Regions from separate parts of the Streptomyces sp. NBC_00820 genome, predicted to be linked through region 1. Evidence: predicted binding sites of a transcription regulator. Region 1 holds the regulator's gene; each other region holds the start of a gene.
What was found. Region 1 encodes HrcA, which represses chaperone genes, less so after heat shock. Its sites were predicted from a motif close to TTNGCACTCNGNNNNNCNGAGTGCNAA; they were not measured.
Positions count from the first base shown of each region.

Region 2: a site for HrcA is predicted at 1,639-1,665, ahead of groES (co-chaperone GroES). Genes of this name have one in related genera too.
Region 3: a site for HrcA is predicted at 2,670-2,696, ahead of groL (chaperonin GroEL). Genes of this name have one in related genera too.

Region 1 covers NZ_CP108882.1:2,890,376-2,894,647, reverse strand. The annotation lists gene hemW (radical SAM family heme chaperone HemW) at 1-24, shown strand, start outside; gene OIB37_RS13235 (Uma2 family endonuclease) at 124-708, shown strand; gene OIB37_RS13230 (DUF3097 domain-containing protein) at 680-1,558, opposite strand; gene OIB37_RS13225 (MBL fold metallo-hydrolase) at 1,593-2,315, opposite strand; gene hrcA (heat-inducible transcriptional repressor HrcA) at 2,489-3,505, shown strand; gene dnaJ (molecular chaperone DnaJ) at 3,506-4,272, shown strand, end outside.
Region 2 covers NZ_CP108882.1:4,874,869-4,879,140, forward strand. The annotation lists gene OIB37_RS22150 (polysaccharide deacetylase family protein) at 1-545, shown strand, start outside; gene OIB37_RS22155 (polysaccharide deacetylase family protein) at 542-1,393, shown strand; gene groES (co-chaperone GroES) at 1,812-2,120, shown strand; gene groL (chaperonin GroEL) at 2,239-3,861, shown strand; gene OIB37_RS22170 (hypothetical protein) at 4,006-4,272, shown strand, end outside.
Region 3 covers NZ_CP108882.1:3,824,796-3,829,067, forward strand. The annotation lists gene OIB37_RS17265 (NADH:flavin oxidoreductase) at 1-665, opposite strand, end outside; gene groL (chaperonin GroEL) at 885-2,507, opposite strand; gene OIB37_RS17275 (cold-shock protein) at 2,885-3,088, opposite strand; gene OIB37_RS17280 (MoaD/ThiS family protein) at 3,528-3,803, opposite strand; gene thrC (threonine synthase) at 3,800-4,272, opposite strand, start outside.

The sequences.
Region 1 (4,272 bases):
GTGGTCAGGGACCTGGTGGACTGACCACCCGGCGGAGTGAATCACTGCGGAACGACGGCACGGCCCCTAACCTGGTTCGTAGGCTGCCGCTGAAAGCACGCGGCGAATGTGGAGGCCACGGAGATGACCGCTGTGGACGAACGAGGAGTCGCGGAGTTCTTCGAGGGCTTCGAGCCGCCCGACGGACTCAGGATGGAGCTTCTGCGGGGGGAAATCGTGATGATGGCCAGCCCGGATCTGGTGCACAACCTGATTGTCAGCGATGTGCAGGACCAGATCCCGCGCGGGCATTGGGTACGTCTTCAGACCCAGGACGTCGACATCGTCGACGAAGCCAGTGAGCCTGTCCCGGACCTTGTGGTCGTGGCACCCGAGGTACTGCCGGCTTCGGGGCGGCTCCTTCCGGCGAGCCTCATCACCATGGTCGTCGAGGTGGTGTCAAAGACCAGCGTCGAGCGGGACTACAGCGTCAAGCGATCGATCTACGCCGCCGCCGGTGTCCCCGTTTATCTCGTCGTCGATCCGATCATGGCGCAATGCGTCCTGCTGACGCGGCCTGAAGGCGAGGGGGAGAGGGCTGACTACATGGGGCAGACCAAGAGGAAATTCGGCGAGACGCTCTCGCTCGAGACCCTGGGGGTCGAACTCGACACGAGCAGCTTCGGCATCCTCCCCGACGTCAAACCCCACCGGTGGCCGTTGCCGTGACGAAGTCGATCAGCTCCTCCACCCGTCCCAGCAGCTCCGGCTCCAGGTCCTTGTAGGACCCCACGCGCGCCAGGATCGCCTGCCACACCGCGCCCGTGTTCTCGTGCGGCCAGCCCAGTGCCCGGCAGACGCCCGTCTTCCAGTCCTGGCCGCGGGGGACGCGGGGCCACGCCTCGATGCCCAGGGCGGAGGGCTTCACCGCCTCCCAGACGTCGATGTAGGGGTGGCCGACCACCAGTGCGTGTTCACTCGTCACCGACTGGGCGATGCGCCACTCCTTGGTGCCGGGGACCAGGTGGTCCACCAGGACACCGAGGCGGGCGTCCGGGCCGGGCCCGAACCCCTCGACGACGGACGGCAGGTCGTCCACGCCCTCCAGGTACTCCACGACGACGCCCTCGACGCGCAGGTCGTCGCCCCACACCTTCTCGACCAGCTCGGCGTCGTGCCGGCCCTCGACGTAGATGCGGCCGGCGCGGGCCACGCGCGCGCGGGCGCCGGGGACGGCGACCGAGCCGGATGCGGTACGGGTGGGACGTACCGGGCCCGAGGACGGCGGTCGTACGAGCGTCACCACCCTGCCCTCCAGCAGGAAACCGCTCGGCTCCAGCGGGAACACCCGGTGCTTGCCGAAGCGGTCCTCCAGTGTCACCGTGCCCGCCTCGCAGCGGATCACCGCCCCGCAGAAGCCGGTACCGGGCTCCTCCACCACCAGGCCGGGCTCGGCCGCGACCTCGGGCACGGGCTTCGGCTTCTTCCAGGGCGGGGTCAGGTCGGGGGTGTACGTACGAAGGCGCGGGCCCGAAGGGCCCTCGTTGGAAGGGCGGTGGTGGGAGACGGGTGGGCGCATTCGGATGACGATAGGAGAAGCGGCGGCCCGGTACTCAAGACACGCCGAAACGCGCCGCCAGCTCGTCCCGTTGCCGTCGTACGAACGCCGCGTCTACCACCGCTCCGTGACCGGGTACGTACAGCGCGTCCTCGCCGCCCAGCGCGAGCAGCCGGTCCAGCGCGGCCGGCCACCGCGACGGCACGGCGTCCGGGCCGGCCTGCGGTTCGCCGGACTCCTCGACCAGGTCACCGCAGAAGACGACCTCCGGGGTGCCGGGGACCAGGACCGCGAGATCGTGGGCGGAGTGGCCGGGGCCGACGTTGGCCAGCAGCGCCTGGCGGCCGCCCCCGAGGTCGAGGGTCCACTCGCCCGAGACCGGATGGACGGGCCGGGACACCACGTCCGCCGCCTCGTCCGCCTCGGCGGCCGGCAGCCCGTTCCTGATCGCGTCCCGCCGCAGTTCCGCGCGCTCGTGCGCGAGCACCGCCTCCAGGCCCACCGCGGCGTACACCTCGGCCCCGGCGAACGCGGCGGCGCCGAAGACATGGTCGAAGTGGGGGTGGGTCAGCGCGAGATGAGTCACATCGCGGCCGGTCAGCTCCCGTACCGCGGCCCGCAGCCGGGCACCTTCCGCCAGGCTGGACCCCGCGTCCACCAACAGTGCCGTACCCTCGCCGAGAACCAGCCCCACCGTGCAGTCCCAGCCGGGCAGCCGGCACCGGCCGACGCCCGGGGCCAGTCGCTCCCACCCCAGGTCTTCCCAAGTCACCGTCATACCGCGACGCTATCCGTACGAGATCCGCGTGAGCCGTCGCGGCGGGACCGGCCTTGCCCAGTGAGCACCCCACGGCCGTACACTGGGCCGGTGAAGGCTGGCACTCGCATGCGCAGAGTGCCAAGCGAGAGACCGTGTGGCCCGTGGGGACGACGTGAGGGAGGTGCGCGCGGATGCTGAGTGAACGCAGGCTTCAGGTGCTGCGCGCCATCGTCCAGGACTATGTGGGCACCGAGGAGCCGGTGGGTTCCAAGGCGCTCACCGAGCGGCACAACCTCGGGGTCTCCCCGGCCACCGTGCGCAACGACATGGCCGCCCTGGAGGACGAGGGGTTCATCGCCCAGCCGCACACCAGCGCCGGGCGGATCCCCACGGACAAGGGCTACCGGCTGTTCGTCGACAGGCTCGCCGGCGTGAAGCCGATGACCGCGCCCGAGCGGCGGGCCATCCAGAACTTCCTCGAAGGCGCCGTCGACCTCGACGACGTCGTGGCGCGGACCGTGCGGCTGCTGGCGCAGCTGACCCGGCAGGTCGCCGTCGTGCAGTACCCGTCCCTGACCCGGTCCACCGTGCGGCATGTGGAGTTGCTCTCGCTCGCCCCGGCGCGCGTGATGCTCGTGCTGATCACGGACACCGGCCGGGTCGAGCAGCGGATGGTCGACTGCCCGGCTCCGTGCAGCGAGGTCTCCCTCGCCGACCTGCGGGCACGGCTCAACAGCCGGGTCGCGGGACGCCGGTTCGCCGACGTGCCGCAACTGGTCGAGGACCTCCCGGAGTCATTCGAGGCCGAGGATCGCGGTACGGTCTCCACAGTGCTCTCCACTCTGCTGGAGACACTGGTCGAAGAGAACGAGGAGCGGTTGATGATCGGCGGCACCGCCAATCTCACCCGTTTCGGACATGACTTCCCCCTCACGATCCGGCCCGTCCTGGAGGCACTGGAGGAGCAGGTCGTGCTTCTCAAGCTCCTCGGCGAGGCGAAGGATCCGGGCATGACCGTGCGCATCGGGCACGAGATCGCCCATGAGGGACTCAACTCCACGTCCGTCGTCTCGGTCGGCTACGGTTCGGGCGGCGAGGCGGTTGCCAAGCTCGGCGTGGTCGGACCGACCCGCATGGACTACCCGGGAACGATGGGAGCGGTACGCGCAGTGGCACGGTACGTCGGACAGATCCTGGCGGAGTCGTAAGTGGCCACGGATTACTACGCCGTTCTCGGCGTGCGCCGCGACGCGTCGCAGGATGAGATCAAGAAGGCGTTCCGTCGGCTCGCGCGCGAGCTGCATCCGGACGTCAATCCCGATCCGAAGACGCAGGAGCGGTTCAAGGAGATCAACGCCGCCTACGAGGTGTTGTCGGACCCGCAGAAGAAGCAGGTCTACGACCTCGGTGGCGACCCGCTGTCCCAGTCGGGCGGCGCCGGTGGCGCGGGCGGCTTCGGAGCCGGCGGCTTCGGCAACTTCTCCGACATCATGGACGCGTTCTTCGGCACGGCGTCGCAGCGCGGCCCGCGCTCGCGCACGCGGCGCGGCCAGGACGCCATGATCCGGATCGAGATCGAGCTGGACGAGGCGGCCTTCGGGACCACCAAGGACATCCAGGTCGACACGGCCATCGTCTGCAACACCTGCAACGGTGAGGGCGCGGCCCCGGGCACCTCCGCCCAGACATGTGACATGTGCCGCGGTCGCGGTGAGGTCTCGCAGGTCACCCGGTCCTTCCTGGGCCAGGTCATGACCTCCCGGCCCTGCCCGCAGTGCCAGGGCTTCGGAACCGTGGTCCCCACCCCGTGCCCCGAGTGCGCGGGCGACGGGCGGGTCCGCTCCCGGCGCACCCTCACGGTCAAGATCCCGGCCGGTGTCGACAACGGCACGCGCATCCAGCTGGCCGGCGAGGGCGAGGTCGGCCCCGGTGGCGGTCCGGCCGGCGACCTGTACGTCGAGATCCACGAGCTGCC
Region 2 (4,272 bases), 2.0 Mb from region 1:
TCTTCCTCACCATCGACGACGGCGCCGAGAAGGACCCGGCGTTCCTGCGCATGATGAGCGACCTGAAGATCCCGTACAGCGCGTTCCTCAGCAACTACCTGGTCGAGGACGACTACGGCTACTTCCGCAAGATGCAGGCCGAGGGTCACACCCTCAACAACCACACCCTGACCCACCCCTACCTGCCCGGCCTGAACTACGACGAGCAGCGGGCCGAGATCTGCGGCATGCAGGCCATCATGAAGAAGGAGTTCGGCAAGGCGCCCACCGTCTTCCGGCCGCCCTACGGCAACTACAACGGCGACACCCTGCGCGCCGCCAAGTCCTGCGGCATCAAGTACGCGCCGATCTGGGACGAGGAGGTCTACGTCGACCACTGGGAGTACCGGGAGGACGACGAGGACCTGCACCCCGGCGACATCGTCCTCACCCACTTCCGTGGCCAGGACGACTGGGACGGCACGATGGTCGACGACATGCGCCGGTTCCTGAACAGGGTCACGCGCGAGGGCTACGCCGTCGCCCGCCTGGAGGACTACCTGTGAGGCACCCGGGGCGGCAGCGGCGCGGCCAAAGGCATCCAGGACGCCGGGCCGCGGCCGTCGTACTCGCCGCCTCGGTCCTTCTCCTCACCGGCTGCGCCCAGTCCGTCGACCCCATCGAACGCCTCGGCAAGAAGGCCGCCGCGGGCGTACGGCCGTCGAGCCCGCGACGGGACGAGGCGTACCGCCACTGGGGTCTGACGACCCCGCTCGCCGCCCCGCCCAGCAGGCCGGTCCGCCCGCTGGCCGCGCACACCGGCGACGCCGCCGGCCCCCGGGTCGTGGACCGCGTCGCCACCACCGACCGGGTCGTCTTCCTCACCTACGACGACGGCGCCGAACGCGACCCGCGCTTCGCCGACATGGTCCGCGAACTGCGGCTCCCGGTCAGCCTCTTCCTCGCCGGCAGCGTCACCGGTCCCGCCTACGGCCGCGCCGCCCGCCTCCGCTCCGCCGGAGCCGACGTCGAGAACCGCACCCTCGACCACCCCGCGCTGCGCGGGCTGTCCTACGCCGGACAGCGTGCCGAGATCTGCGGTCAGCAGGACCGGCTCGGCTCCCGCTTCGGCCGGCGCCCCCGCCTCCTGCGCCCGCCACAGGGCCGGTACGACCGCACCACCCTGCGCGCCGCCGCCGACTGCGGCATCTCGGCGATCGTCCTGTGGCGCGCCACCGTGACCTCCGGCGGCCTGGCCTACGCCCGGGGCGACAAGCACCTCCACGCGGGCGACATCGTCCTGGTCGGCCCAGACGAAACCCCGGGCCGAACCCTCGGGGAACGCACGACGCACCTGCTGCGCCGGGCCCAGGAACGCGGCCTGACGGTGGCGCACCTCGAGGACTACCTCTAGCGCGGAGTCCGCCTGGAGGTTCGGGGGTCCGTCCGGTTGTCGATCGGGCCCACCGGTGACTCGACAGCCTGGTCGCGCATTTCTCAGCCCGTCCGGCGTTTGAGGACGAGGCCCGTTCAGGGCCGACAGCGGGGGGCGGGGCCGACAGCGGGGGGCCGGGGGCGGCAGCCCCCGATGACGGCGGCCCCGACACCACGAGCGGGCCAACTCCACCAGCCCGACCCGGCCGACGCGCCGCACGGCAATTGGCACTCCGCTTGACCGAGTGCTAATCGCGGTCATAGTCTCGGCTCTGGCACTCGGCAGACGAGAGTGCCAACTACGCGACGGGCAGGTCCGGCACCCGCGACGACGGATCCACCTGGTCGCCACCTCAGACAGATAACCCCGTGAGATCTCCGAAGGGGGAGGTCGGATCGTGACGACCACCAGCTCCAAGGTTGCCATCAAGCCGCTCGAGGACCGCATTGTGGTCCAGCCGCTCGACGCCGAGCAGACCACGGCCTCTGGCCTGGTCATTCCGGACACCGCGAAGGAGAAGCCCCAGGAGGGCGCCGTCCTCGCCGTGGGTCCGGGCCGCTTCGAGAACGGCGAGCGCCTGCCGCTCGACGTCAAGGTCGGCGACATCGTGCTGTACAGCAAGTACGGCGGCACCGAGGTGAAGTACAACGGCGACGAGTACCTCGTCCTCTCGGCTCGCGACGTGCTCGCGATCATCGAGAAGTAGTTCACCCCGGGCATTTCTGCTCCTGACTGCGCCCCTGGCCCCCAGCGACCCATAAGTAGCCGGGCGTCCGGGGCGCAGTGTCATATCACCCAGATTTTCCGAGAGGGCTCCCGCTGTCATGGCGAAGGTTCTGAAGTTCGACGAGGACGCCCGTCGCGCCCTTGAGCGCGGCGTCAACAAGCTGGCCGACACGGTGAAGGTGACGATCGGTCCGCGTGGCCGCAACGTCGTCATCGACAAGAAGTTCGGCGCTCCCACCATCACCAACGACGGTGTCACGATCGCCCGTGAGGTCGAGATCGAGGACCCGTTCGAGAACCTCGGCGCGCAGCTGGTGAAGGAGGTGGCGACCAAGACCAACGACATCGCGGGTGACGGCACCACCACCGCCACCGTGCTCGCCCAGGCTCTGGTCCGCGAGGGCCTGCGCAACGTCGCCGCCGGCGCCTCCCCGGCCGCCCTGAAGAAGGGCATCGACGCCGCGGTCAAGGCCGTCTCCGACGAGCTGCACGCCTCGGCCCGCCCGATCGAGGAGAAGTCCGACATCGCGGCCGTCGCCGCGCTGTCCGCCCAGGACCAGCAGGTCGGCGAGCTGATCGCCGAGGCGATGGACAAGGTCGGCAAGGACGGTGTCATCACCGTCGAGGAGTCCAACACCTTCGGTCTGGAGCTGGACTTCACCGAGGGCATGGCCTTCGACAAGGGCTACCTGTCCCCGTACTTCGTCACCGACCAGGAGCGTATGGAGGCCGTCCTCGACGACCCGTACATCCTGATCAACCAGGGCAAGATCACGTCCATCCAGGACCTGCTGCCGCTCCTCGAGAAGGTCATCCAGGCCGGCGCCTCCCGCCCGCTGCTGATCATCGCCGAGGACGTCGAGGGCGAGGCCCTGTCGACCCTGGTCGTCAACAAGATCCGCGGCACCTTCAACGCCGTCGCGGTGAAGGCCCCCGGCTTCGGTGACCGCCGCAAGGCGATGCTGCAGGACATGGCCGTCCTCACCGGCGCCACGGTCATCTCCGAGGAGGTCGGCCTCAAGCTCGACCAGGCCGGTCTGGACGTGCTGGGCTCCGCCCGCCGCGTGACCGTCACCAAGGACGACACGACCATCGTCGACGGCGGCGGCAACGCTGCCGACATCGCGGGCCGCGTCAACCAGATCAAGGCCGAGATCGAGAACACGGACTCCGACTGGGACCGCGAGAAGCTCCAGGAGCGCCTCGCGAAGCTGGCCGGCGGCGTGTGCGTGATCAAGGTCGGCGCCGCCACCGAGGTGGAGCTGAAGGAGAAGAAGCACCGTCTGGAGGACGCCATCTCCGCGACCCGCGCCGCGGTCGAGGAGGGCATCGTCTCCGGTGGTGGCTCCGCGCTCGTCCACGCCGTGAAGGTCCTGGACGACAACCTCGGCAAGACCGGCGACGAGGCCACCGGTGTCGCGGTCGTCCGCCGCGCCGCCGTCGAGCCGCTGCGCTGGATCGCGGAGAACGCCGGCCTGGAGGGTTACGTCATCACCTCCAAGGTCGCCGAGCTCGGCAAGAACGAGGGCTTCAACGCCGCCACCGGCGAGTACGGCGACCTGGTCAAGGCCGGCGTCATCGACCCGGTCAAGGTCACCCGTTCCGCCCTGGAGAACGCCGCCTCCATCGCCTCCCTGCTCCTCACGACCGAGACCCTGGTCGTCGAGAAGAAGGAAGAGGAAGAGGCCGCCGCGGGCCACGGCCACGGCCACTCGCACTGACACTGACACCAGCGCACCTCAGCACTGAGGCTGCGCCCAGTCAGCACTGAGGCCCGGCACCCCGCAAGGGTGCCGGGCCTTCGCCGTGCGTCTGCGCCTGTACTTGTGCCCCCCTCGCGACCCTGAGCCTGGAAGGGGTGCCCCGTGCCCGACGCCACATCTCGCTGGGAGCCGGACCCCGTGCTGAGGGGACTCCTGTTCACGGACTTCGACGGCCTGCCCGCCGATCCGGACGATGTCATCGCCGATGCCCTTGACGGCGGTTACAGGGAACGCACCGAGGGCCTGGCCGCCCTCTTGCACGACGAGAACGCCGATCCGGCCGCGCGCTTCCTGGCCTGCTGCGCGCTCGTCTCCTGGGCGGATCCGATCGGCTGCGCGAAGGTCGTCGAGTCGGCCGCCACACCCGAC
Region 3 (4,272 bases), 930 kb from region 1:
GCCGCGCGGACCGCGGCGACGATCTCCGCCGCGAACTTGGTGCGGGCCACCGGGTCGCCGCCGTAGGCGTCGGTGCGCTGGTTGGTGCCCTCCCACAGGAACTGGTCGACGAGGTAGCCGTGGGCGCCGTGGATCTCGACGCCGTCCATGCCGATGCGCTCGGCGGCGGCCGCGGCCTCGGCGAACGCGTCGATGACGTCGTCCAGGTCGTCCTGCGTCATGGCCTTGCCCTTGGCCTCGGCACCCGCCTTGTGGATGCCCGACGGGCCCATGGCGGGGGCGTCGGCGAACGGCGGCTCGCCCTGCCTGCGGACCATGCCGATGTGCCACAGCTGCGGCATGATCGTGCCGCCCGCCGCGTGCACGGCCTCGACGACCTTCGCCCAGCCTGCCAGCTGCTCCTCGCCGTGGAAGCGGGGCACGCGGTCGCTCTGGCCGGCCGAGTCGTGGCCCACGTAGGTGCCCTCGGTGATGATCAGGCCGACACCCGCGGCGGCGCGGCGCGCGTAGTACGACACCACGTCCTCACCGGGGACGCCCTCGGGGGAGAACATCCGGGTCATCGGGGCCATGACGATCCGGTTGGGAACGGTCAGGCCGTTGAGCACGATCGGACGGGACAGGATCTGGGCCGCGCGGGAGGCGGCGGGCGTCGTGACGGTCACGCGGGGGGCTCCTCGTGAGTGACGGTTTCGACCAGCCGGCGGAAACCAGCTGGTATGTGCACGCGCATTGGTGCACTTCCTTAAGCAACCGAGAGTACGACGCCCCGCATTCCGTTCCCTCGCGGGCCCCCGTGTGACCCCGGACACGCCCGAGGGCGGCACCTCCTGCCGGAACAGGGGGTGCCGCCCTCGGTAAGGACGTTGATCGACCGGGGTCGATCAGAAGTCCATGTCACCGCCCGGCATGCCGCCGCCGGCCGGCGCGGCGGCCTTCTCCGGCTTGTCGGCGATGACGGCCTCGGTGGTGAGGAACAGCGCGGCGATGGAGGCGGCGTTCTGCAGCGCGGAACGGGTCACCTTCGCCGGGTCGATGATGCCCTCGGCGACCAGGTCGACGTACTCGCCGGTCGCGGCGTTCAGGCCGTGGCCCGGGGTCAGGTTGCGCACCTTCTCCACCACGACACCGCCCTCGAGGCCGGCGTTGACGGCGATCTGCTTCAGCGGGGCCTCGAGCGCGAGCTTCACGGCGTTGGCGCCGGTCGCCTCGTCACCCTCGACGTCCAGCTTCTCGAAGACCGGGAAGGTCTGCAGCAGGGCCACGCCACCACCGGCGACGATGCCCTCCTCGACCGCGGCCTTGGCGTTGCGGACGGCGTCCTCGATGCGGTGCTTGCGCTCCTTGAGCTCCACCTCGGTGGCGGCACCGGCCTTGATGACCGCGACACCGCCGGCGAGCTTCGCCAGGCGCTCCTGCAGCTTCTCGCGGTCGTAGTCCGAGTCGCTGTTCTCGATCTCGGCGCGGATCTGGTTGACCCGGCCCTGCACCTGCTCCGAGGAGCCGGCGCCGTCGACGATCGTGGTCTCGTCCTTGGTGACGACGACCTTGCGGGCGCGGCCCAGGAGGTCCAGGGACGCGTTCTCCAGCTTGAGGCCGACCTCCTCGGAGATGACCTCGCCGCCCGTGAGGATGGCGATGTCGCCGAGCATGGCCTTGCGGCGGTCGCCGAAGCCCGGGGCCTTGACGGCGACGGACTTGAAGGTGCCGCGGATCTTGTTCACGACCAGGGTCGACAGGGCCTCGCCCTCGACGTCCTCGGCGATGATCAGCAGCGGCTTGCCCGACTGCATGACCTTCTCCAGCAGCGGGAGCAGGTCCTTGACCGAGGAGATCTTGGAGTTGGCGATGAGGATGTAGGGGTCCTCGAGCACCGCCTCCATGCGCTCCATGTCGGTCGCGAAGTAGGCGGAGATGTAGCCCTTGTCGAAGCGCATGCCCTCGGTGAGCTCGAGCTCAAGACCGAAGGTGTTGCTCTCCTCGACGGTGATGACGCCTTCCTTGCCGACCTTGTCCATCGCCTCGGCGATGAGCTCGCCGATCTGGGTGTCGGCGGCGGAGATGGACGCGGTGGAGGCGATCTGCTCCTTGGTCTCGACGTCCTTCGCCTGCTCCAGCAGGGCGGCGGAGACGGCCTCGACGGCCTTCTCGATACCGCGCTTCAGGGCCATCGGGTTGGCACCGGCGGCGACGTTGCGCAGGCCTTCCTTGACCAGGGCCTGGGCGAGAACGGTCGCGGTGGTCGTACCGTCACCGGCGACGTCGTCCGTCTTCTTGGCGACTTCCTTGACCAGCTCGGCGCCGATCTTCTCGTACGGGTCCTCGAGCTCGATCTCCTTGGCGATGGAGACACCATCGTTGGTGATCGTGGGGGCGCCCCACTTCTTCTCGAGGACGACGTTGCGGCCCTTGGGGCCGAGCGTCACCTTGACGGCGTCCGCGAGCTGGTTCATGCCGCGCTCGAGGCCGCGCCGCGCCTCCTCGTCGAACGCGATGATCTTGGCCATGTGAAGTGGTCCCTCCAGGACTGGGGGTGATTCCTTCGGACCGCGCCCGCGCCCGCGACGGACGGCTCGCCGGCCTTGTGGTTCCTTGCCCCACCCGGCCTGCGGGCCTCACCGACCCGGTCCTTCGTTGTCACTCTCACCTTCAGAGTGCTAACGCAATGATTAGCACTCGGCATGCCCGAGTGCAAGGCTGCGCCCGCGAAGCGGGCTCGAATAGGGGTGGTGGTCGGGCGACGGGCGGGCGCAAGCGCCTCGGGGGATGCAGCGAGAGCGTCAGCCGCGCGCGAACAGGCGCCGGGCGAGGCGGTCCGGCGGCCGCCGGACACGACGAAGGGCCCGCACCCTGTGCCGGTGCGGGCCCTTCGCTGCGAAAACGTTCAGGCGGTGACGCGAACCATGTCGGCCTGCGGGCCCTTCTGGCCCTGCGAGATCTCGAACTCGACCCGCTGGCCCTCTTCCAGGGTGCGGTAACCGTCCATCTGAATGGCGCTGTAATGGACGAAGACGTCCGCGCCACCGTCGACCGCGATGAAGCCGTAGCCCTTCTCCGCGTTGAACCACTTGACGGTGCCCTGAGCCATGCCTAACTCCCCTATTACTGGCCCTTGCACAGATCCACCCTTCGCGGACCCGGGTCAGACCTCGCCCCCCATCGGTCGGGGGCGTGCGCCGGAACGCGTCGACCGCGGCCGAATGTATCTGCCCAACTGCCCTCTGCAACAGGTCAATCGGACGAGAATTCCAGAAGAGCGCGGTCCGGAATGTGGCGAGAATTCGCCTGAATTCAGGGCAAGTCGGGCCCTGCAAAAACCACAAATGCCGCAAACAACCCGGGCATTTTGGCTACTTCTTATCGGGCGCGCGGCATGAATCCAGTGCTCCCGACCAGTGGCCCAGGAGCGCGTTCCCCAACTCTACCGTGCTCAATCACGCAGAATGGCCCCCTCCGCTTCTCTCACGGAGGGGGCCATTCGATGAACAGTCGGTAACCGCGATTACCGAAGGTAATACCGGGCCCTGTCAGCCGCCCGCGACGGCCGGAATGATGGAGACGCCGGCACCGTCCGGGGTGACCGTCTCCAGGCCCCGCTCGAAACGCACGTCGTCGTCATTGACGTACACGTTGACGAAACGGCGCAGCTTGCCCTGGTCGTCCAGTACCCGGGCGGCGATCCCCGTGTGGTGCTTCTCCAGGTTCTCGATGACCTCGGCCAGCGTCGCCCCTTCGGCGGCGACCTCGGCCTGACCACCGGTATAGGTACGCAGGATGGTCGGAATGCGAACGGTCACGCTCATACGAGGCCAGCCTCTCGGAAGGATTCCAGGGTCGGGCGGATGACGGCGGTCGGACCGGTGCCGGCCACCGCGTCGAGGGTCTTGAGGCCGTCGCCGGTGTTGAGGACGACCGTGGTGAGCGTCGGGTCCAGGGCGCCGCTCTCGATGAGCTTCTTCGTGACGCCGACCGTCACCCCGCCCGCCGTCTCGGCGAACACGCCCTCCGTGCGGGCCAGCAGCCGGATGGCGGCCACGATCTCCTCGTCGGTCACGTCCTCCACCGCACCGCCGGTGCGGCGCGCGATGTCGAGGACGTACGGCCCGTCGGCCGGGTTGCCGATGGCGAGGGACCTGGCGATGGTGTCCGGCTTCTGCGGCCGTACGACGTCGTGGCCCGCCTTGTACGCGGCCGACACCGGCGAGCAGCCCTCGGCCTGTGCGCCGAAGATCCGGTACGGCCGGTCCTCGACCAGCCCGAGCGCGACCAGCT